DNA from 3 places in the Kocuria sp. CPCC 205261 genome. Region 3 is predicted to be linked to each of the others. Evidence: riboswitches for the same ligand, from Rfam matches in the RefSeq annotation. Region 3 holds a riboswitch; each other region holds the start of a gene.
What was found. A riboswitch is a leader RNA that binds a small molecule or an ion and turns the genes downstream of it on or off. The one in region 3 is predicted to bind thiamine pyrophosphate.
Positions count from the first base shown of each region.

Region 1: another riboswitch for thiamine pyrophosphate. It lies ahead of RF646_RS11030 (3-oxoacyl-ACP reductase); the one in region 3 lies ahead of RF646_RS02610 (ECF transporter S component).
Region 2: another riboswitch for thiamine pyrophosphate. It lies ahead of RF646_RS05155 (bifunctional hydroxymethylpyrimidine kinase/phosphomethylpyrimidine kinase); the one in region 3 lies ahead of RF646_RS02610 (ECF transporter S component).

Region 1 covers NZ_JAVKPU010000011.1:42,628-49,623, reverse strand. The annotation lists gene RF646_RS11040 (enoyl-CoA hydratase) at 1-48, opposite strand, end outside; gene nadE (ammonia-dependent NAD(+) synthetase) at 192-1,019, shown strand; TPP riboswitch at 1,149-1,280, shown strand; gene RF646_RS11030 (3-oxoacyl-ACP reductase) at 1,326-2,090, shown strand; partial or broken gene RF646_RS11025 (LLM class flavin-dependent oxidoreductase) at 2,161-3,467, shown strand; gene RF646_RS11020 (phosphatidylserine/phosphatidylglycerophosphate/cardiolipin synthase family protein) at 3,576-4,835, opposite strand; gene RF646_RS11015 (exodeoxyribonuclease III) at 5,251-6,057, shown strand; gene RF646_RS11010 (hypothetical protein) at 6,061-6,975, shown strand.
Region 2 covers NZ_JAVKPU010000003.1:171,886-178,881, reverse strand. The annotation lists gene RF646_RS05170 (hypothetical protein) at 55-255, shown strand; gene RF646_RS05165 (vitamin K epoxide reductase family protein) at 378-1,016, opposite strand; gene RF646_RS05160 (Rne/Rng family ribonuclease) at 1,477-4,812, shown strand; TPP riboswitch at 4,893-4,988, shown strand; gene RF646_RS05155 (bifunctional hydroxymethylpyrimidine kinase/phosphomethylpyrimidine kinase) at 4,976-6,529, shown strand; gene rplU (50S ribosomal protein L21) at 6,767-6,996, shown strand, end outside.
Region 3 covers NZ_JAVKPU010000001.1:561,248-568,243, forward strand. The annotation lists gene RF646_RS02605 (ABC transporter ATP-binding protein) at 1-1,634, opposite strand, end outside; gene RF646_RS02610 (ECF transporter S component) at 1,631-2,254, opposite strand; TPP riboswitch at 2,313-2,419, opposite strand; gene RF646_RS02615 (DUF4235 domain-containing protein) at 2,540-2,812, opposite strand; gene mnhG (monovalent cation/H(+) antiporter subunit G) at 2,940-3,305, opposite strand; gene RF646_RS02625 (monovalent cation/H+ antiporter complex subunit F) at 3,302-3,571, opposite strand; gene RF646_RS02630 (Na+/H+ antiporter subunit E) at 3,568-4,215, opposite strand; gene RF646_RS02635 (Na+/H+ antiporter subunit D) at 4,212-5,849, opposite strand; gene RF646_RS02640 (Na(+)/H(+) antiporter subunit C) at 5,839-6,369, opposite strand; gene RF646_RS02645 (Na+/H+ antiporter subunit A) at 6,366-6,996, opposite strand, start outside.

The sequences.
Region 1 (6,996 bases), on a different contig from region 3:
GCGTCCCTCGCGGCGGACTTCAATGGTCTCGTAGGAGTTCTCGTTCATGTGATCAGCATCTCATAGGTCCTCCGGGGGGCGGGTCCGAGCGTGGGGGCCCAGCGCCGGCCTCCGTCCTCCGTCCTCCGGGCCACGGGACGGGCCGGCGGTAGGCCCCTGTCCCCGCGGGAACCGGCCACTAGCATGGACGCATGCGTGAATTGCAAGCACAGATCATTGCCGAGCTCGGCGTCTCTCCGCAGATCGATCCGGAGCGGGAGGCCCAACGCCGCGTCGACTTCCTGAGCGACTACCTCAAGGCCACGCACACCGCGGGGTTCGTCCTGGGGATCAGCGGCGGCGTGGACTCCACCCTGGCCGGGCGCCTGGCCCAGCTCGCGGTCGAGAAACTGCGCGAGGACGAGATCAAGGCCGAGTTCGTGGCCATGCGACTGCCTCACGGGATCCAGCACGACGAGGCCGACGCCCAGGCGGCGCTCGAATTCATTCAACCGGACCGGGTCATCACGTACGACGTCGCGCCGGCCGTCCGCGGTTTCGAGTCCGCCTACGGTGCCGCGACCGGTGAGCAGCTCACCGATTTCACCCGTGGTAACACCAAGGCCCGCGTGCGTATGACGGCGCAGTACGCGGTGGGCGGGGACCACAACCTGCTGGTGATCGGCACGGATCACGCGGCGGAATCGGTCACCGGGTTCTTCACCAAGTTCGGCGACGGCGGCGCGGACGTCCTGCCCCTGGGCGGGCTGAACAAACGGCAGAACCGCCAGGTGCTCGCGTACCTGGGAGCCTCCGAGCAACTCGTGGGCAAGGTCCCCACCGCGGACCTCCTGGACGAGAACCCCGGGCGCACGGACGAGGACGAGCTGGGCCTGCGCTACGACGACATCGATGACTTCCTCGAGGGCAAGGACGTCCCCGAGGAGGTGGCCCGCAAGATCGAAAGCACGTTCCTGCGCACCCGCCACAAGCGCACGGTCCCGGTGACCCCGGCGGACGAGTGGTGGCGGGAGGGCTGATCCTCCCCGCCCGCGCGATACCCAAGGGGACGACCCTGGCCTGACTGCGCTGGACAACCGCATTGGCCATGCCCGCCGACGGCCTGCGCCGTGCGCGACCCCGGTCCGGACCCCTGTGCTTAGACTGGGCCCAGTGACACGGGGTGCCGCTGCACGTTCCCACGACCCACCGGGCCGGGGAGCCCTGGAGGCAATGGCTGAGATGACACCCGTCGAACCTGTCCAGTTAGTACTGGCGAAGGGATGTCACGGTGGCACCGCACGGGTGGCGCACCGCGTTCTTCGCCGTGAGCCACAGGAGTGAGCATGCGGATCGACACCACCATCGTCCTGATCACCGGAGGAGCCCGGGGTCTGGGTGAACACCTCAGCCGAGCCTTCGCCCGCGAAGGCGCCCGGGTGGTCGTGAACTACCACGCGAGCGAGGACCGCGCCCGCTCACTGGTGCGCGAACTCGGTGAGGACAAGGTCATTGCCGTTCGGGCGGACGTGACCGATGCCGGGCAGGTGCAGGAGATGGTGGCACTCGCCCAGGACCATTTCGGCGCGCCCATCACGGTGGCCGTGAACAACGCGCTGGTGGACTTCAGCTTCAACGGGGACGCCCGCCCCTCGCTCGAAAACCTCGCCGCCGAGGATCTTTCCCAGCAGTTCACCGGCGCGGTCGTGGGCGGACTCAACGTGATCCAGGCGGTCGTCCCGGGGATGCGCCGGTCCGGACACGGGCGCATCATCAACATCGGCACCAATCTCTTCCAGAACCCCGTGGTCCCCTACCACGACTACACCGCAGCCAAGGCCGCCCTGCTCTCCCTCACACGTACGGCGGCCAAGGACCTGGGGGCCCTGGGCATCACCGTGAACATGATCTCCGGTGGCCTGCTACGCACCACGGACGCGAGTGCCGCTACCCCGGCCGAAGTCTTCGACGCCATTGCCGCCGGTACGCCCCTGGGTCGGGTCACCACCCCGGAGGAGTTCGCGGACACCGCCCTCTTCTTCGCCTCCGACTGGTCCCGCGGCGTCACCGGGCAGAACCTCGTGGTCGACGGTGGACTGGTGATGGACTGACATGGCCGCCCCGCACGACACCGCGCGGACCCCGTCCGCCGCCCCTGCGGCGTCCACCCGTCCCGCCCAGGTGAACCAGCCGCCCGGGACACCCGCCCGGACGCTGCGCCTCAACGCCTTCCTCTACGGGGCCGGCCACCACCAGGCCGCGTGGCGCGCGCCGGGCTCCCCGGTGCACCGCCTCACGGACATCGCCTACTACGAGGAGCTCGCGCGGACTGCCGAACGCGGTCTGTTCGACGCGGTGTTCTTCGCGGACGGGCACAGCGTGGGTGACGTCTCCGGCGGGCCCCGCTGGAGCCTGGAACCCCTGACAGCGCTGTCCGCGATGGCGCGGGCCACCGAGCGCGTCGGCCTGGTTGCACGGTGTCCACCACGTTCTTCACCCCGTTCCACGCGGCCAGGATGCTCGCGTCCTTGGACCACATCTCGGGCGGGCGAGCGGGGTGGAACGTGGTGACCTCCATGTGGGATGCGGAAGCCCGCAACCACGGCTACCGGGCCATGCCGCCCAAGGACGAGCGCTACGAACGCGCCCGCGAGTTCGTGGAGGTGGCCCGCGCCCTGTGGGCCAGCTGGGACGAGGACGCCGTCACCGCGGACCCCGAGGGCCAGTGGGCGGACCCCTCCAAGCTGCACCGCCTGGACCACGAGGGCCGCCACTTCCTGGTGGACGGACCCCTCACGGTCCCGCGCTCCCCGCAGGGGGAACCGGTCCTCTTCCAAGCGGGTGCCTCCGGGCCCGGCAAGGCACTCGCGGCCGACTTTGCAGAGGGGATCTACGCCGTGGCCTACGATCTGCCCGCCGCGCAGGAGTACTACGCGGCGGTGAAGGCCGAAGTGGCCCGCGCCGGGCGTGATCCCGGTTCCGTGATCGTGATGCCCGGTCTGGTCACGTACGTGGGCCGCACGCACGAAGAGGCCCTCGAGAAGCAGGCCCGCGTGGACCGTTTGCTCCCTGTGGAGCAGTCGCTCGCACAGCTCTCCACGTTCGTGGAGCAGGACTGCGCGCAGTGGGACCTAGATGCGCCCGTGCCCACGCTGCCGCCCCTGGAGGAGTTCACCGGTCCGCAGGGCCGCTACAGCACCATCCTGCGGATCATCGAGGCCGAGCGCCCCACGGTCCGCCAGTTGCTCGGCCGCCTCGCCGCCGGCGGGGGTCACTGCACGATGGTGGGCACCCCGGAGTCCATCGCGGATCGCATGCAGGAATGGTTCGACAACGCCGGCGCGGACGGCTTCAACCTCATGCCGCCCGTCCAGCCGGACTCCCTGGACGACTTCGTGGACCTCGTGGTCCCCGAACTCCAGCGCCGCGGCCTGTTCCGCACCGCGTACACCGCCACCACGCTGAGGGGTCACCTCACGCGGGGTTGAGGCCCCGCTGCGCAACCCCGCCACAGGACGACGACGCCGCCCCGCACGGTGGGCGGGGCGGCATCGTCGGTGGCGTCAGCGGCGTCGTCGCCGATCGGAAAGGTCCGGTCAGAGGAACGGGCGCAGCGGTACCAGGATCGTCTCGGCGACCCGTGCCATGGGGTGGCGATCGCGCCATTGGGGCGAGGACAGCTCCTCACAGTGCTCGCTGTCGGCGAGGAAGACCTTCTCCATCTCGGCCGCGAAATCCGGGTCCACGATCTCCACGTTGGTCTCGTAGTTGAACGAGAGGGAGAGCCGGTCGATGTTGGCGGTGCCCACGGTGGACCACTCGCCGTCGATCGTGGCGGTCTTGGCGTGGATCATGCAGGCGGCGTACAGCAAGATGGTGACCCCACCCTCCAACAACTGGCCGTAGAACCCGCGGGACACCCAGTCCGCCAGGATGTGGTTGGAGTCCTTGGGGACCATGATCCGCACATCCACCCCGCGAACGGCCGCGTCCAGGAGGCAGTCCAGGATCTGCTGGTCGGGGATGAAGTAGGGCGTGTTCACCCAGATGTGGTGCTGCGCCCTGTTGATCGCGTTCATGTACATCTCGCGGATGGGGTACACGAGCTGGATGGGCAGGTTCGCGGAGACCCGCACCTCCGGGTCCCAATTCTTGGGCGCCACCCAGTCGATGGCGTGTTCCGGGTCCCGGTCCTCGTTCCACACGCTCGCGATGGAGCTGCGTAACCCCCATACCGCAGGCCCGATCTCCCGGATATGCGTGTCCCGCCACTGCCGGGAATAGAGAGAACCGAAGTTGTAGCCCCCCACGAAACCGATGTTGTCGTCCACCACCAGGATCTTGGAATGGCTGAAGCCCGAGAACCGCAGGGGCCCCTTCCAGAACGGGCGGCGCACCACCGGCATCCGGTACACATGAACCCGGTCCGAGAAGTCGTAAAAGGAGGACGGGATCACGAGGTTCGCGAACCCGTCGTAGATGATGAACACCTCCACGCCCCGATCCGCAGCCCGGTTGAACGCGTCCAGGAAGCGCTGACCCGTCTCGTCGTTCTTCCAGATGAACGTCTCCATGTGAATGGAGTGCTGGGCGTTGTCGATGGCATCGAGCATGTCCTCGTACACCGACTCACCCGACGTGTAGATGGTGATGTCCGAGTCCTGCACGTGCGCATTGAACGTCCCGGGGTGCGGGGCGTCACGCTGCTGACGCCCGTGACGCTTCCACCAGTCGAGCCCGGCGAGCGAGGCGATCACCACGGCCTGCGCCCCCAGCAGGGCACCAGCACCCGCACCGGCCGCTTTCAGGAGGATACGGCGTTCTCTGATCTCGGCTAGCGCCCGCCTTGCGTCCATGACCTCACACTACTGCGGCGTCACATGGCGCGTCCCGGATCATGACCGGACCAGCCCTGGGAATTCACACCGCCCGTCCCGCGGCCAGGGGCACTGAGGTGTTACGCGGCGGGAATCCGCCGAATGGCAATCCACCCCGTCCCATAAGCCCTCGTGGAAGGACGACCTCGTGGGCGACGCCGCCACACAGAACCCGGGCGCCGCCGCATCCGTGGCCCCGGACGTCACCACGAGCGAGGCCAGCCAGGCCGCGAACGAGGCGCAGGACCAGGCCGGCGAAGCCGTGGAGTCCACTGCCCCGCAGGCCTGCGACAACACCTTCGGAACCGATCCGCTCGGTCCCTCGTACGAGAACCCGGTCCGTCGTCCGCCCGCGGTTTCCCAGCGTGGGCCGCGGCTCGCTACGGTGGACCCCATGAGAATCGCCACGTGGAACGTGAACTCCATCCGCGCCCGCGCCGACCGCATCGAGGCGTGGCTCGACCGCTCGGACGTGGATGTCCTGGCCATCCAGGAGACCAAGGCCAAGGACGAGAACTTCCCATGGGAGCTGTTCGAGTTCGCGGGCTACGAAGTGGCGCATTTCGGCGTGAATCAGTGGAACGGCGTCGCCATCGCGTCCCGCGTGGGGCTCAAGGACGTGGAGCGCACGTTCCCCGGTCAGCCCACGTTCGGCAAACCCGGCCAGGAACCCGCCCAGGAGGCGCGCGCGATCGCCGCCACGTGCGACGGCGTGCGGATCTGGTCCCTCTACGTGCCCAACGGTCGCGGCCTGGAGGACCCCCACATGCCGTACAAGCTCGAGTGGCTGCGCGTCCTGGAGGGCCACGCCGAACAGTGGCTGCAGGAGGACCCGCAGGCCCAGATCGCACTTGTGGGTGACTGGAACGTGGCCCCGCGTGACGAGGACGTGTGGGACATCCAGCTCTTCCGCGACGGCGGGTACACCCATGTGAGCGAACCCGAGCGCGCGGCCTTCAACGCGTTCATCGAGGACGCCGGGTTCCAGGACGTGGTCCGCGAGCGCCACCCCGGGCCGGGCGTGTACACGTACTGGGACTACACGCAGCTGCGCTTCCCCAAGAAGGAAGGCATGCGCATCGACTTCCAGCTGTGCTCCCCCGCGCTCGCGGCCCGTGTACAGGACGCGTGGATCGATCGCGAGGAGCGCAAGGGCAAGGGCGCGTCCGACCACGCCCCGGTCGTCATCGAGATCGACTGAGCCATGCCCCTGATCAACGTGGGCAGCGCCTACCGCAGCATCACGGGCCCGCCCATGCGCTTCGCGCTGCGGATCTACGTGCCCCAGCAGGATCTCGACGCCGCCTACGCACCCGGCATCCCCCGCGCCCTGGACCCCTTTACCGCGGGCGTGCACGAACTTTCGGAGCAACTGGCCCGACTGTCCGACACCTCCCAGCCGTTGCTCCCGCCCGCACGCGAGCCGCTGTGGACCATGCCGTTCTCCACCGCACCCGCCGGTTCACGGCGCCTGCCCGGACCCACCGGCGACTTCCCGGTCTTCCACCCCACGCAACGGCTGCGTCGATCCCTTCGCCTGTTCACGGCCGCGGAGAACGACGACAGCGCCCAGTTGCTGCCGCTACTCGTTCCGGAGAAGCAGGTCAGCGACGCTGCGAAGGCCACGTCCCGCGAGACGTTCGACCCCGTGTACACCCGTGAGTCCGCGTACGTGGTCCCGCTCGCGTGGTTCGCGGCCTTCGCCCCAGAGGACCACGTGACCTCCTACCACTCCGGGCACGAGGTGCACCGACTCATCGCCCCCGCGGACACCGCCGCGCGCCGGGTGATCCAGGCCGCCCAGACCGTGGAGGACGCCGCTCAGCAAGCCTCGGGGGGCGCTGACGAGCACGACCTCCCGGACGAGGCGCGCCAGGCTGCGGCGTTCGCGCAGGACCTCACCCGCCTGGGGCGGTGGCTGGGCGCGTTCAGCGCTGCCTCCGTGGTGAGCCTGGACTACGGGTCCATCGCGGATCGGCTCCAACCGGACGAGAGCCCCCGGGACATGGCGGACGCCGTGGAACTGCTGCGCGAAGGGGATCTGGCGGCGGCCACCGCGGCGCTGCGCCGGATCTTCATGCGCTGGGCACCGCTGGCCCACTTGCAGCAGGCGAACTGAGGCGCGGAGGGGCGGCGGGCC
Region 2 (6,996 bases), on a different contig from region 3:
CGACTACCGCTCCCTCGCCGAGCGGATGCATGCCCGTGCGGTGCTCGACGTGGGGTGTGGGACGGGTGGCGTCAGTCCGAGCCCACCGCGCGGGACACGCAGCACGGGCTGTTGCGGCAATGGTGCGAGGTGGGGGAACTCGAACGGAGCCGGGTCCTGCTGCGTTTGCACAATCACTTCGAGTCATCGGATGAGCTCGTGGTGGAGGAGTCGGACCTGGCCTTTCGTGACCGCGGCATCCTGACCGATCAGTGACGGCGCGCCGGGTTCGAGGTCGACGCGGTTCGGGGCGACTGGCAGCGGACGCCATTCGACGGCACGCACCCCATCATGGTGTTCGAGGCGCACGCCGTCTGAGCGCGGCGTCGGTGAACGGCTCAGGCGAAGATCGCGGTCGAGAAGCGCACCGCGATGATCCCGAAGACGATCACGAGCACCCCGATGCCCAGGAGCCACGCCCACGCGGCGGAACCGGCGGCGGTGCCACGCGAGGAACCGATCAGGCCGGCGCGGCGCATCCGCGCCGTCGTATGCGCGAGCAACAGGGTCTGGGCGCACCACACGATCATGCAGTACAGGCACAGGGCGTTGATGTGGAAAGTGGTCTGCCACCACAGCCACAGGGTGAACACCGAGCCGGCGGCGATCCCCAGCCACAGCAACCACCAGAACCAGCTGGCGTAGCGTGCGCCGGCGAGCACGCCCACGGCCACGGCGATCACCACAGCGTACGCCACGATCCCGATGAACGGGTTGGGGAAGCCGAAGAGCTCCGCCTGCGGGGTGCGCATGACCGTGCCGCACGAGAGCCACGCGTTGATGTCGCAGCTCGTGCGGTGTCCCGCGTCCTTGTAGATCGCGAGCCGTTCCGCCACGAGCACGGCCGATGCGGCGAAACCCACGATCGAGAAGATCACCGCGAGCACGGCCCACGCGCGGTCCGAACGGGTGGCGTGCGCCGGAGTCGTCTCGGGTGTCCGGTCGGTCAGGGGGGTGGTCGCGGAAGTTGGGCTCACGCGCCCGATCGTAGACCATGCGCATGACGACCCACCGGGCGCGGGCCGCCCGTGGCGGCGGGTGACGCCGGCACACACCCCGTACACGCGCTGTGGTCCGGCCGGTGGAATGTGGTCCGGACCACCCGGAATGTGCCCCGGCCCGGGGTGACTGTGAGATACTGCCAATGGTCGGGCCTCAGCCGCACGTGAGGAACCGGCCCGGCAGGAACACCGATCTCCCTCGGTACGGACCCGCGCTCTCACAGGATCGAGCGCGTCCGGAGCGGGGCAAGTTCGCGGTCCCCACGGACCCAGCGACTCGGGCATCCGCCGGCTCGCGGACAGTGCGCGTGACACACGCCGCGCCCGCGAGTACGACTTTGACTTCCGGCGGCCGCGTGGCAAACACCGGCTCGACCGACCGAGCACACCTTGGGCCCGGGTGCGGGCGGTGTCCCGAGCAGGAGCACAACTTCACATGGAACCTGAGAAGGACAACGCGGAACAGTCACCCCTCGAGACTGCCGCCACCACCCCCGTCGAGGACAGCACCACCACCGATCCCGCCGTCACGCCTGATGCACCGGCCGACGACGCCGCCGTTCCCCATTCCGAGCCCGACGCCGCCGTGCCCGCCGAGACCGCTACCGGGCAACCCGCGACGACCGACGCGCCCGCCGAGGATCCGGGGACGTCCGATTCCGCGGCCACCGCTTCCGACGATGCTGGCGTTGCGGACACGCCCGCGCGCGAGATCCCAGTGGCCGAGATCCCCGAGGCCGAGCAGCCCGCGGAGAGTATCGAGGACGAGATCGCGCTCGATGTCGAGGACGCAGCCGGTGACGCCGCTGAGCGCGCCCGCGAGACGGATGAGCAGGCCGCTCTGCGCGCCGACGGGCCCGAGCAGACGACGCAGGCCGGCGAAGGAACCGGCTCGGCCGAGGCGAGCGACGAGCAGACCGACACCTCGGAACAGACGGACGCGCAGACTGTACAGGCCGAGGAGTCCGCGAACGACCAGCCCAGCACCCAGGAGAACTTCGGGGCCTTCGGTCCCGGCGCCTCCCTCATGTTCCATGCCCCGGACCCGGACGAGATCCGCCGTGCCGCCGAGGAGCAGGCTGCCCGACTGCGCGAGGCCGCCAAGGAACGCGACGCCCAGCGCGAGGCCGAGCGGGCCGCACGCAAGGACGTGAACAGCGAGGACGACGTGGACAGCGAGGACGACAAGTCCGGCGAGGTCACGAGCAAGCGGCGTCGCCGGCGGCGTCGCGGTGACGAGGACATGGAACTCGTGGACGAGTCCGACGGCTCGGTGACCCGGGTCCGCGCCCCGCGCGGTGCCGGTGAGGGCACGGGCAGCGACGAGGTGACCGGGGTCAAGGGCTCCACGCGGCTCGAGGCCAAGCGTCAGCGTCGTCGTGAGTCCCGGCAGTTCGGCCGCCGCCGCCACGTGATCACCGAGGCCGAGTTCCTGGCCCGGCGCGAATCCGTGGAGCGCAAGATGCTCGTGCGGCAGAAGGACGACCGGATCCAGATCGGTGTGCTCGAGGACGGGATCCTTGCCGAGCACTTCGTCTCGCACACCCAGCAGGACTCGCTGATCGGCAACGTGTACGTGGGCAAGGTGCAGAACGTGCTGCCGTCCATGGAGGCCGCCTTCGTGGACATCGGCCGCGGCCGCAACGCCGTGCTCTACGCCGGTGAGGTGGACTGGGACGCCGCCGAGCTGGGCAGCAAGCCCCGCAAGATCGAGAACGCCCTGAAGTCCGGGGACACCGTGCTCGTGCAGGTCACCAAGGACCCCGTGGGGCACAAAGGTGCTCGGCTCACGAGCCAGGTGTCCCTGCCCGGTCGCTACCTCGTCTACGTCCCGGGCGGTTCCATGACGGGGATCTCCCGCAAGCTCCCGGACGTGGAGCGCCAGCGGCTGAAGAAGATCCTCAAGGACCGGTTGCCGGAGGGCGCGGGCGTGATCGTGCGCACTGCGGCGGAGGGTGCCTCCGAGACCGAGCTGACCAACGACATCAACCGGCTGCGCTCGCAGTGGGAGCAGATCCAGGACAAGGCCAAGTCCACCAAGACGCTGGCCCCGGAGATGCTGTACGCGGAACCGGACCTGACCATCAAGACCGTGCGGGACGTCTTCAACGAGGATTTCACCGCCATGGTGGTCCAGGGCGAGCAGGCGTGGGACAACATCGAGGCTTACGTGACCTACGTGGCGCCCGACCTGCTGGACCGCCTCGAGCGCTGGACCGGCGATGACGACCTCTTCGAGCACATGCGCGTGGAGGAGCAGATCCAGAAGGCCCTCGAGCGCAAGGTCTTCCTGCCCTCCGGCGGATCGCTCGTGATCGACCGCACCGAGGCCATGACCGTGGTGGACGTCAACACCGGCAAGTTCACGGGCTCCGGGGGCAACCTCGAGGAGACCGTGACCAAGAACAACCTCGAAGCCGCCGAGGAGATCGTGCGGCAACTGCGGTTGCGGGATATCGGCGGGATCATCGTGGTGGACTTCATCGACATGGTTCTGGAGTCCAACCGCGATCTCGTACTGCGCCGGCTCGTGGAGTGCCTGGGCCGGGACCGCACGAAGCACCAGGTGGCCGAGGTGACCTCCCTGGGTCTCGTGCAGATGACGCGCAAGCGCATGGGTACGGGGTTGCTCGAGGTCTTCTCCGAGCCGTGCGAGGAATGCGCGGGCCGCGGCGTCGTGGTCCACGACCACCCCTTGAAGGGCCGCTCCGGCGCGGCTCCCTCCGACCAGCGCGGCACTCGACACGAGCGTAAGCGTTCGCGCAACAAGCAGCACAACGGTGCGCAGGACAAGCCCAGGAACGGCAACCAGCACCACGGTTCGGACGAGCCGGACCAGGCGCGCGTGGAGGCCACCCGCACGGCGTTGGCGAACATCGCCGCGGCCTCCTCCCACGACGAGTCCGACGACGCCGCACGGAATGCTTCCCAGGGCACCGCACCGCAGTCCGGGGGCGGGCAGGCCGAGGACACCGGTTCCCAGGAGCAGCAGACCTCCCGCGGTCAGCAGGGCGGGGAGCACGCGTCCGAGAACTCCCACGGGGAGTCCGAGGGCGGGCGCCGTCGCCGCAAGCGCCGCGGCAAGCGCAGCCGCGGTCGCGGTCAGCAGGGCGAGGACAACGCCGTGCAGAACGACGGTTCCGGCCGGGACGGTTCCGGGAACGACTCGCGCGGGGATTCCCGGTCCGAGGACCGTTCCGGTGGGGACTCGTCCGCGAGCCTCACGATTCACGGCGAGGTCATCGAACTGCCCCACGGGCAGTCTGAGCAGCGGGGGAGCGAGGGCACCCAGGAGGCCCTGTCCCTGGATTCGCTGAGCGCCGCGTTCACGGATGCGGGCGAGGACGAAACCTCGACCGAGGGTGCCGTTCAGGATGCGGACGCCGCGTCCCAGCCGCGGGAGGCGGTGTCGAAGCGGTCGGCCGCCGGACACGCGCCGTCGAACTCCGGGACTGCGCAATCCAGTGCAGGGCAGACGAGTGCCGCGCAGCAGCAGACTTCCGGGGCAGCGTCGTCCGCTGGCGGGAACCGGCCGGCGGAGGCGCCGGCGGCTCCGGCCCGACGGCGTCGTGGGTCGCGGCGTGCCGTGGCGCCGGCGGCCGCGCCCGGAACCGCGAGCGTGGAGACCCACGAGTACACGCAGGAACGGCAGGTCAGCCGTTTCACCGCGGAGGCCGGGGCCGTGGCCCCCGCGGCGTCCGGTGACCAGCCCACCATCGTGGGTGTGGGCATCAAGGCTCAGGACATCACGATGACCGGCAAGCAGGACTGAGTGACCGGCGGCTGGATCCGTCGCCACGCGAGCACCGCAGGGGCACCCGGGATTCCGGGTGCCCCTGTGGCATGATCGGGGACACACACACGGGGTGCTGCGCACTGCGGCTGAGAACACACCCGTCGAACCTGATCTAGCTCGTACTAGCGAAGGGATTGTCGTGGACACCACGCCTTCTACCGCCATACCCCGCGTCCTCTCGATTGCCGGAACCGATCCCACGGGCGGGGCGGGTCACGCCGCGGACCTGAAATCCATCGCCGCACTGGGCGGGTACGGGCTGAGTGTGATCACCGCAGTGGTCGCCCAGAACACCCGGGGCGTCGTGAGCGTACACACCCCACCCGTCCAGGTCCTGCGGGACCAGCTGGATGCGGTCGCCGGGGACGTCACCCTGGATGCGATCAAGGTGGGGATGCTCGGCTCCGTGGAGGTCATCGACACGGTCCGGGACTGGCTCATGGTGGGGCGCGCACCCGTGGTCGTGATCGACCCCGTCATGGTCGCCACGGCCGGTGGGCGATTGCTGCGTCCGGACGCCGAACGGGCCCTGCGGGAGCTGCTGCCCCACGCGAATCTGATCACCCCCAACCTCCCGGAACTCGCGGTGCTGGCCGAGCGCCCCGTGGCCGCGACCTGGGACGAGGCGCTCGAGCAGGGACGCGCGGTCGCGGCGGCGTTCCATACCCGGGTCCTCGTGAAGGGTGGCCACTTGGCCGGGGACACGACCCCGGACGCCCTGTTGCTCCCCGGTCAGGACGAACCCGCCGCGTTGTTCGAGGGTCGCAGGGTGCACACGCGTAACACCCACGGCACCGGGTGCTCGCTGTCCTCCGCGGTGGCCACGGTCGTGGCGCGGACCGGGGACTGGCCCGAGGCGATCCGCACGGCCCGCACATGGTTGCGCGGTGCACTGCGCGGCGCGGACGAGTTGCACGTGGGTCACGGCAACGGTCCCGTGCACCACATGCACCACGTCCAGCACCTCGTCACGGATCCGGCGTTCGTGATGACGGCCGCCGCGGAATCCGAGGGCCCCCGGTTCACCGATGAACTGTGGGAGGAGAGCGCCCCGGTGCGTGAACGCATTGCCGCCCTGGCGTTCATCCGGGGCCTCGGGGACGGCACCCTGGACCCGGGCGAGTTCGAGCTGTACCTGGACCAGGACATGCAATATCTGCAGTACTACTCCCGGGCGCTGGCCCTGCTCGCGGCCTCCGCCCCGGACGAGCGTGCGCGCGAACACTTCGCCGCGGCGTCGGCCTCCGTGGTCTCGGTCGAGTCCGCGCTGCATCGCGCCCGGCTCGGGGACCGGGAGCCCATGCCGCCGAGTGACGTCACGAGCAGTTACGCGGACTTCCTGCTGGCGCGCACGGGTCAGGACGGCTTCGCGGTGGGCTCCGCCGCGATCCTGCCGTGCTACTGGCTCTACGCCCACGTGGGTGCGGAGCTCACCCGTCGTGCCCGCGTCGCGGGACCGCAGCACCCGTTCGCCGACTGGCTCAGCACGTACGACGATCCGGACTTCCAGACCGCGACCGAGTCGGTGCGCGAGATCGTGGACCGGGAGGCCGCCCACGCGGACCCGGCCACCCGGGAGCACATGCGCCGCGCGTTCCACCGGGCGTGCGCGCTCGAGCTGGCCTTCTTCGCGCAGACGACCCCGGCGACGTCGCCGGAGGGCGAGCGGCGCGCCGCGGCGCAACTGGCATGACTTCGGGTGATCGGGTAGGCTGGGGTGTCGGTGCCGAGCGCCGGTGTGTGTCATATCCAGTTCACGCACCAGGTTGCGGCACACTCGGGCGAACATCCTGAATCGATGCGATAGCCACGCGGAGAATGCGGTCGGTCATGGATCACCGCGGCGTGATGTCTCGACATTCGCAGTCCTCCAGGAGTACGCCCGACCCACACACGTAGTCCATAGATGTCGAGAGAAGTGAGTTCCCAAGTGGTGTACGCGATTGTCCGCGCAGGCGGCCGCCAGGAGAAGGTTTCCATCGGAGACCTCGTGACCCTTGACCGCGTCGCCGGCGAGGCAGGCAGCACCGTAGAGCTTCCTGCGCTGCTGCTGGTCGATGGGGACAAGGTCACCTCCGACTCCAAGACCCTGGCGAACGTCAAGGTCACCGCCGAGATCGTCGAGGACCTGCGCGGTCCCAAGATCTCGATCATGAAGTA
Region 3 (6,996 bases):
TCCTGACCGAACGTGGGTTCGTCCAGGATCAGCACGCGCGGGGACGCCGCCAGGACGGTGCCCACGGACAGCCGCCGCTTCTGCCCGCCGGACAGGGTGAACGGGTTGGCCTCGGCGAGCTCCTCGAGGCGCAGCCGTCGCAGCAGCTCGGCCACCCGGGCGTCGTCCGCGTCCGCCATCGCGTCGGTGACGCGCGCATCGCGACGGCCCACGCGGCGTCGTCGTTGCCGGGGACCGAACTCGAGTTCCTCGCGCACGGTGGGGCGCAGGAACTGGTGTTCGGGATGCTGGAACACGGTGCCCACGCGGGAGACCAGTTCCGCGCCGTCCCACAGGGAGGGATCAGCGGGCGCGTCGGTCGCGAGGGCGTCCGTGGCCCACACGGTGCCGCGCACGGGCAGCAGCAGTCCGGCGAGGGTCAGCGCGAGGGTGGACTTCCCGGCGCCGTTGACGCCTGTGACGGCCAGCGCGTGCCCCGCGCGGACGTCCACGGTGATGTTCTCGGCCGCCGGCGCCGCCCCCGTGCGCACGTCCGGCTCCGGGTACGCTTCCCCGCGCCGCCACGCGGCGAGCGCCCGACGACGCCGCCGCGCGAGCGCCCGCCGTCCCGGTTGGCTCCGGGACACGGCGAGATCGCGTGCGCTCAACAAGGTGGTGCCCGGTGCGACGGCGGCGGGCACGGTGGTGAAACCACCCGTATCCTGCGCAGACTGCGCGACATCCGAAGCCCTCATGGGCGACGCGGCCGGCGCATTCTCCGTAGGCACAGCGGGCGGCGTGATGCCGTGTGGCCCCGCGGAGGCAGCCGTCTGCCGTACCGCGGGATCCATGCCATTCGAGGCATGCACGGGAGTGCGAGTGCGCGGCACCCAGCCGGGGACCCACGTACCCTGGTGCTGCAGCAGGTCCCGGGCGTCCTGCAGGGTCTGCTGCGCGGGGCCGTCGAAGGCCACCCGACCGTCGTCGGCCAGCACGATCACACGGTCCACGACCGGTTCCCACAGGGCCACCCTGTGCTCCACGACCACAAGGGTGGTCCCGTCCTCGCGCACCGCATCGGCCACGGCGCGGCACAGCTGCTGCGCCCCCTCGTGGTCCACGCTCGCCGTGGGTTCGTCCAGCAACAGCAGCCGCGGGCACATGGCCAGGGTCCCGGCGAGCGCGAGACGTTGTTTCTGCCCCCCGGACAGCGCCGTGGTGGGGTGGTCGAGCGGGAGATCCAGACCCGTGCGCGCGAGCGCTTCCCGCACACGCGGCCAGATCCGCTCGCGGGGGACGGCGAGGTTCTCGAGGCCGAACGCGACGTCGTCCCCCACGCGCGACAGGACCACCTGCGTCTCGGGGTCCTGGTGCATGAAGCCCACCGCGCCGCGGGCGTCGCGCGGGTCGACACCCCCGACGCTCAACCCGCCCGATGCGGAGCGGCCGTCAGGGTCCTGGTCCACACCGGCGAGCGCCTGCAGGAGCGTGGACTTGCCCGCCCCGGACGGGCCCAGGAGCAGGACACGTTCGCCGGGCTCGATGATCAGGTCCAGGTCCACCAGACTGGGCGTCTCGCGGCCGGGGTGATGCCATCCGAACCCCTCCAGGACCACCCGCGCGCCCGTGAGTTGCACGGTCGGTTCCGCGGTCATCGGCGCACGGCGCCGGAGGCCAGTGCTCCGAGGACACCCGTGGCCTGCAGGGCCCTCATCACGGCCCACATGAGCAACCCTGCGATCACGGCCCCGGAGAGCGTGGTCAGCGCCGCGTAGACGACCTGCTGATCCAGAGCCCACTCGAAGTTGTACATGATGTTCTCGCTCACGCCCAGGAACAGCCCGGATACCGCCCCACCGATCGCCGCGGTCACGGGACCGAACCGGCGGTAACGGGTCAGGAGGAACACGACCTCCACACCGAGGCCCTGCACCAGACCGGAGAGCACCACGAGCCACCCGAAATGCGTTCCCAGGAAGCCCTCGATCACGGCCGCGAGCAACTCGCAGAACAGAGCCGCGCCCGGTTTGCGGATGATCAGGGCGCCCAGGGTACCCGCCACGAGCCAGCCCCCCGCGATGAGCCCCGCGGACGGCGGGTAGGCCACCGTGCCCGCCGAGACCGCCGGGTACAGGAGGTTGGACCACATCCAGAAGATCACGGCGCACACCGCGGCCAATACGGCGGTGACCACGATGTCCACGACCCGCCACGACGAGCTGCGGTAGCCGCTTGCGCGCGGTGTACGGGTGGGGGTGTTACCGACCTGCGTCATGCTGAATCCTCCTGAAGATCCCAGGAGGGGAAGAACACCACCCGCCGTTGCGAGCGGGTCCTTGAGATACTCGACTCCCTAGCGCCGGTACGAGCCGGATCAGGTTCGAGGGTCTGCGCTCACGCGCACTCTCAGCGCCGCGGTGGCGCTCCCCTGTCGTTGAGACGCCAGTCTAGACCACGACGGCGGGTGGCCGGGCATCTCTCGTGCCCGGCCACCCGCCGTCGTACGTGCGTCCTACGCGGCCCCGGCCCACCCGTACAGGGGGGCGCGGGACCCGCCGGCTCAGATCTCGCTCTGGGAGCTGCGGGAGGGATCGGAGTCCTTGGACTCGAACTTGGCCACCTGGCGGGAGATCCCCACCTTGATGACGGTGCCCACAACACCGGTGATCACGGCCCAGATGATGATGTCGGTCCAGGCCTCGTCCGGGTCCGGGTTCTTGGCGGGGGGCTCGTTGCCGGTGACCTGCTTCCACACCGCGGACAGACCCTTGTTGGCCAGGGCCACACCACCCAGGGACGCCACCGTGCCGAAAATGTCCATTACCTTGTTCATGAGGTTCTCCTTGTCTTGTGGGTGCCGGCGGCACCGGGCGGCCGACGACGTCGTGCTCGTTGCCCAGCATACGAAGCGCCGGGCGCGACGGGGCGGAAGGAACCCGGTCCCACCGAGAATTACGTCCTCAGCGAGATTCTTCCTCGCCGGCGCGAGCGACGACCTCGCGCAGCTCGTCCTCCACGAGGTTCTTCTGGTTCAGGTGCTTGGAGCGGTAGGCGGCGCGGCCCACCATGTGCGCGGACACGGGCACCGTGAGCAGCTGGAACAGCCACGCGAGGATCATCAGCGGGATCATGCCGGGATTGCCGCTCTCGATCGCCACGGCCGTGAGCAGCAGGAGCAACCCCAGGACCTGGGGTTTGGTGCCGGCGTGCATGCGCGAGAGCAGATCGGGGAAGCGCACCAAACCCACCGCCGCGGCCAGGGACATGAGGGACCCCCCCACGAGGCACAGCAGCGCGATGACGTCCAGGACGGTGTGCCAGTTCATGAGCGCTCCAACCCCACATTGCGCGCGACCGTCACAGACCCCAGGAAGCCCACCAGGGAGATGATCACGAGCAGGATGATGTTGCTGGAGTGGTGGTTGTACACCATCTCGATGGCGAGACCCGCACCCACGATCGCGAGCAACACGTCCGTGGCGATCACCCGGTCCAACAGGGACGGGCCCTTGGCCAGCCGGTAGATCGTGCCCGCGGCCGCCACGGTGAGAATCGCACCGCACACCCACACGGCGACGTCAAACATGGTCATGGCCGCTCCTCCCCACGGCCGTCCAGGGCCTTGTTCATCTTGGTGGTCGGCGACGCGACGGCGCCGGAGGCGTCCGCGCCGCCCGCGCCACCCGAGGCCTCCAGTGTCGCGAGGTCCTCCTTGGAGCCCATGATCTTGATCCACGCCGCCTCGATATTAAGCGCGGACTCCCGGAACGACTCCGCTTCCTCCGGCGTGGAGACGTCCAGCACGTGGAAGTACAGGATCCCGTTGCCGCGATCCACCTCCACCACGAGCGAGCCCGGGATCAGCGCCATGGTGTGACCCACGGCCGTCATGAGCAGGTCGTTGTTCTGCCGCAGCTTCACCCGCAGCACCGCGTTGTGCACCTTGGGGCCCTGCATGAGCGCGACACCGAACACGTGGATGCTGGCCCGGGCCACCTGCCAGATGAACGTGACCACGAACAGCGCGAAATGCAGGACGTTGAACCGCCCGGACAACCGCACCGGGGGCAGCGTGAGCGTGCGGGTCACGAACACCGCGAGGATCAACCCGAAGACCAGGTTGCCCACGCTCCAGTCACCCCACAGGGCCCCCCACACGACCACGAGCCACAGGATCAGGGGCAGCTCGGCCCGCAAGGAGTTCCGGGAGCGTCGCTGCATCGGGGACGTACTCATCGGCCCTCCTCGCTCACACCACCGGGACCCACGGGGGCCAGCACGGCATTGACGTATCGATCCGGATTGATCAGGTTCTCGGACGCGTTGTCCGCGAGATCGAACAGCGGCCCGGCGAAGACCGTGAGTGCCACACCCACCGCCACGAGCGCGGTGGTCGCGCCCACCATGGTCCCGGGCAGCAGCACCACGGGGGACCGGCCGGAGAAGCGGCTGCCGGACTTGCCCGCCACCGCGCGGGACGTGCGGGGGCGGCGGCCCTCCGCGGTGGTGGCGCGCAGCACGGGGTCCGGGTACTCGGCGTCGTCCACGTTGCGCAGGAACACGCGGTTCCACACGCGGATCAGGGCCATGAGCGTGAGCAGCGAGACGAACACGGACACGCCCACGAGTAGGTAGCTCAGCCACGTCCCGGCCTCGACACCGGCCTCCAGGAGGGCCACCTTGCCCAGGAAGCCCGAGAACGGCGGGATGCCGCCCAGGTTCAGGGCCGGGATCATGTACAGCACCCCCAGCAGCGGGGAGATCCTGAGCATCCCGGCGAGGCGGTCCACGTTGGTGGAGCCACCGCGGCGCTCGATCAGCCCGGCGACCAGGAACAGGCTGGTCTGGATCACGATGTGGTGCGCGATGTAGTAGACCACCGCCGCCAGGGCGGCCTGCGTGCCCAGTGCGATGCCGAAGATCATGTAGCCGATGTGACTGATCAGCGTGAACGAGAGCATACGTTTGATGTCGATCTGGGCGAGCGCGCCCAGGATGCCCACGATCATGGTCAGCAACGCGACCCACATCAGCAGATCTTTGATCTGCGTCCCGGGGAACAACAGGGTCTCGGTGCGGATGATCGAGTAGACGCCCACCTTGGTCAACAGGCCCGCGAACACCGCGGTCACCGGTGCGGACGCGGTCGGGTAGGAGTCGGGCAGCCAGAAGGACAGCGGGAAGATCGCGGCCTTGACACCGAACGCGATCAGCAGCATCAGATGCAACTGCATCTGGGTGCCCTGCGGCAGGTCCGCGAGCTTCACGGACAGGTCCGCCATGTTCACGGTGGCGGTGGCGCCGTAGATCATCCCCAGGGAGATCAGGAACAGGATCGAGGAGATCACCGAGACGACCACGTAGGTCACGCCCGCGCGGATCCGCTGCGCCGTGCCACCCATGGTGAGCAGGACGTAGGAGGCGGTCAACAGGATCTCGAAGCCCACGTAGAGGTTGAAGAGGTCACCCGCGAGGAACGCGTGGGACACACCCGCGACCAGCAACAGGAACGTGGGGTAGAAGATGGAGATGGGGCCCTCGTCGTCCCCGCTGGCCACACCCTCGCTGACCGCATAGATCAACACTGCGAGGGACACCACCACGGAGACCACGAGCATGAGCGCGGACAACTGGTCCACGACCATCACGATGCCGTACGGGGCGGCCCAGTCCCCCAGGTGCACGACCTGCGGACCCTGGTTCCATACGTTCGCGAGCATGAACGCGTTCAGGATCAGCGTGAGCACCATGGCGCCCACGGTCACCCCGCGCTGCAGCCGGTTGCGGTGGACGATGATGAAGTTCAGGGCGGCGCCGAGGAACGGGATCAGGACCGCGAGCGGCGCGAACTGTGCCGGATCAGTGGTCATGCGGGCTCCTCCCTCGCGCCTCGGAGAACTTCTCGGCCCTGTAGTGACCAGGCGATTCGGCGGCCTCTTCCTCGTTGTGACGCGACGGTGCGAACCGGGCGTCCGCGTGGTTGAACTCGGAGGTGTCCTGCGGCAGGGCGTCGTCGTCCTCGGCGTCGTACGAGGACTGCTGCGCCACGCGGCGGTCCTGGAGGTCGTCCTGGATCTCGTCCCGGCGGGCCAGGATCCACGAACGCCAGATCATGCTGAGGATGAAGGCGGTCGTGGCGAGCGAGATCACGATCGAGGTGAGCACGAGCGCCTGCGGCAGCGGGTCCGAGTACTCCGAGGGGTCGCGGGCGGCGTCGTACAACGGCGCGATGCCGGGCGTGCCGCTCGTGTGCAGGATCAGCAGGTTGGCCCCGTTGGTGAGCAGCATGATGCCCAGCAGTACGCGGGTGAGCGAGCGTTCCAGCAGGAGGTAGACCCCCACGGAGAACAGCACACCCATGATTACCAGGAGTGTGAGATTCACGGTCATCGCTGTGCCTCCTGAGGCTCGTCCCCGGAGACCAAGGAGCCCTCGGGAGCGTCGGGGTCGTCCACCCTGTGCGCGGTGACCTCGGGGCCGTTACGGGTCAGGCGGATCCGGGCGCCGCGGCCCGCGCGCTTCTTCCGGGACTCCACGGCGGAACGCTCGATCCGTTCATCGATCCGCCCGCCCAGGGAGCGCAGGATGTCCAGCACCAGGCCCACCACGATCAGGTAGACACCGATGTCGAAGATCACGGCGGTGACGAACTTGACGTGACCGAAGACGAGCATGTCCCACTCGAACGTGTAGCTCTCCATCACGGCCCCGCCGAAGAACACGGGGACGATCGCGTACAGGGAGGCGATCGCCAGGCCCGCGCCGAGCATCCAGCCCGCGTTGACCGGGGTCGCGCGTTCGAGCTCGTAGCGTCCGCCCGCGAGGTAGCGCAGGGTCAGGGCGAGGGAGGCCATCAGGCCGCCGGCGAAGCCACCACCGGGGATGTTGTGCCCCGCGATGAGCAGGTAGAAGGACACGAGCATGAAGGTGTGGAACAGCAGCCGGGCCACGACCTCGAAGATGATCGAGCGCCGCTCCGGGGCGAGCGTGCGCCCCGCGAGCAGGAACGGGTCCGCG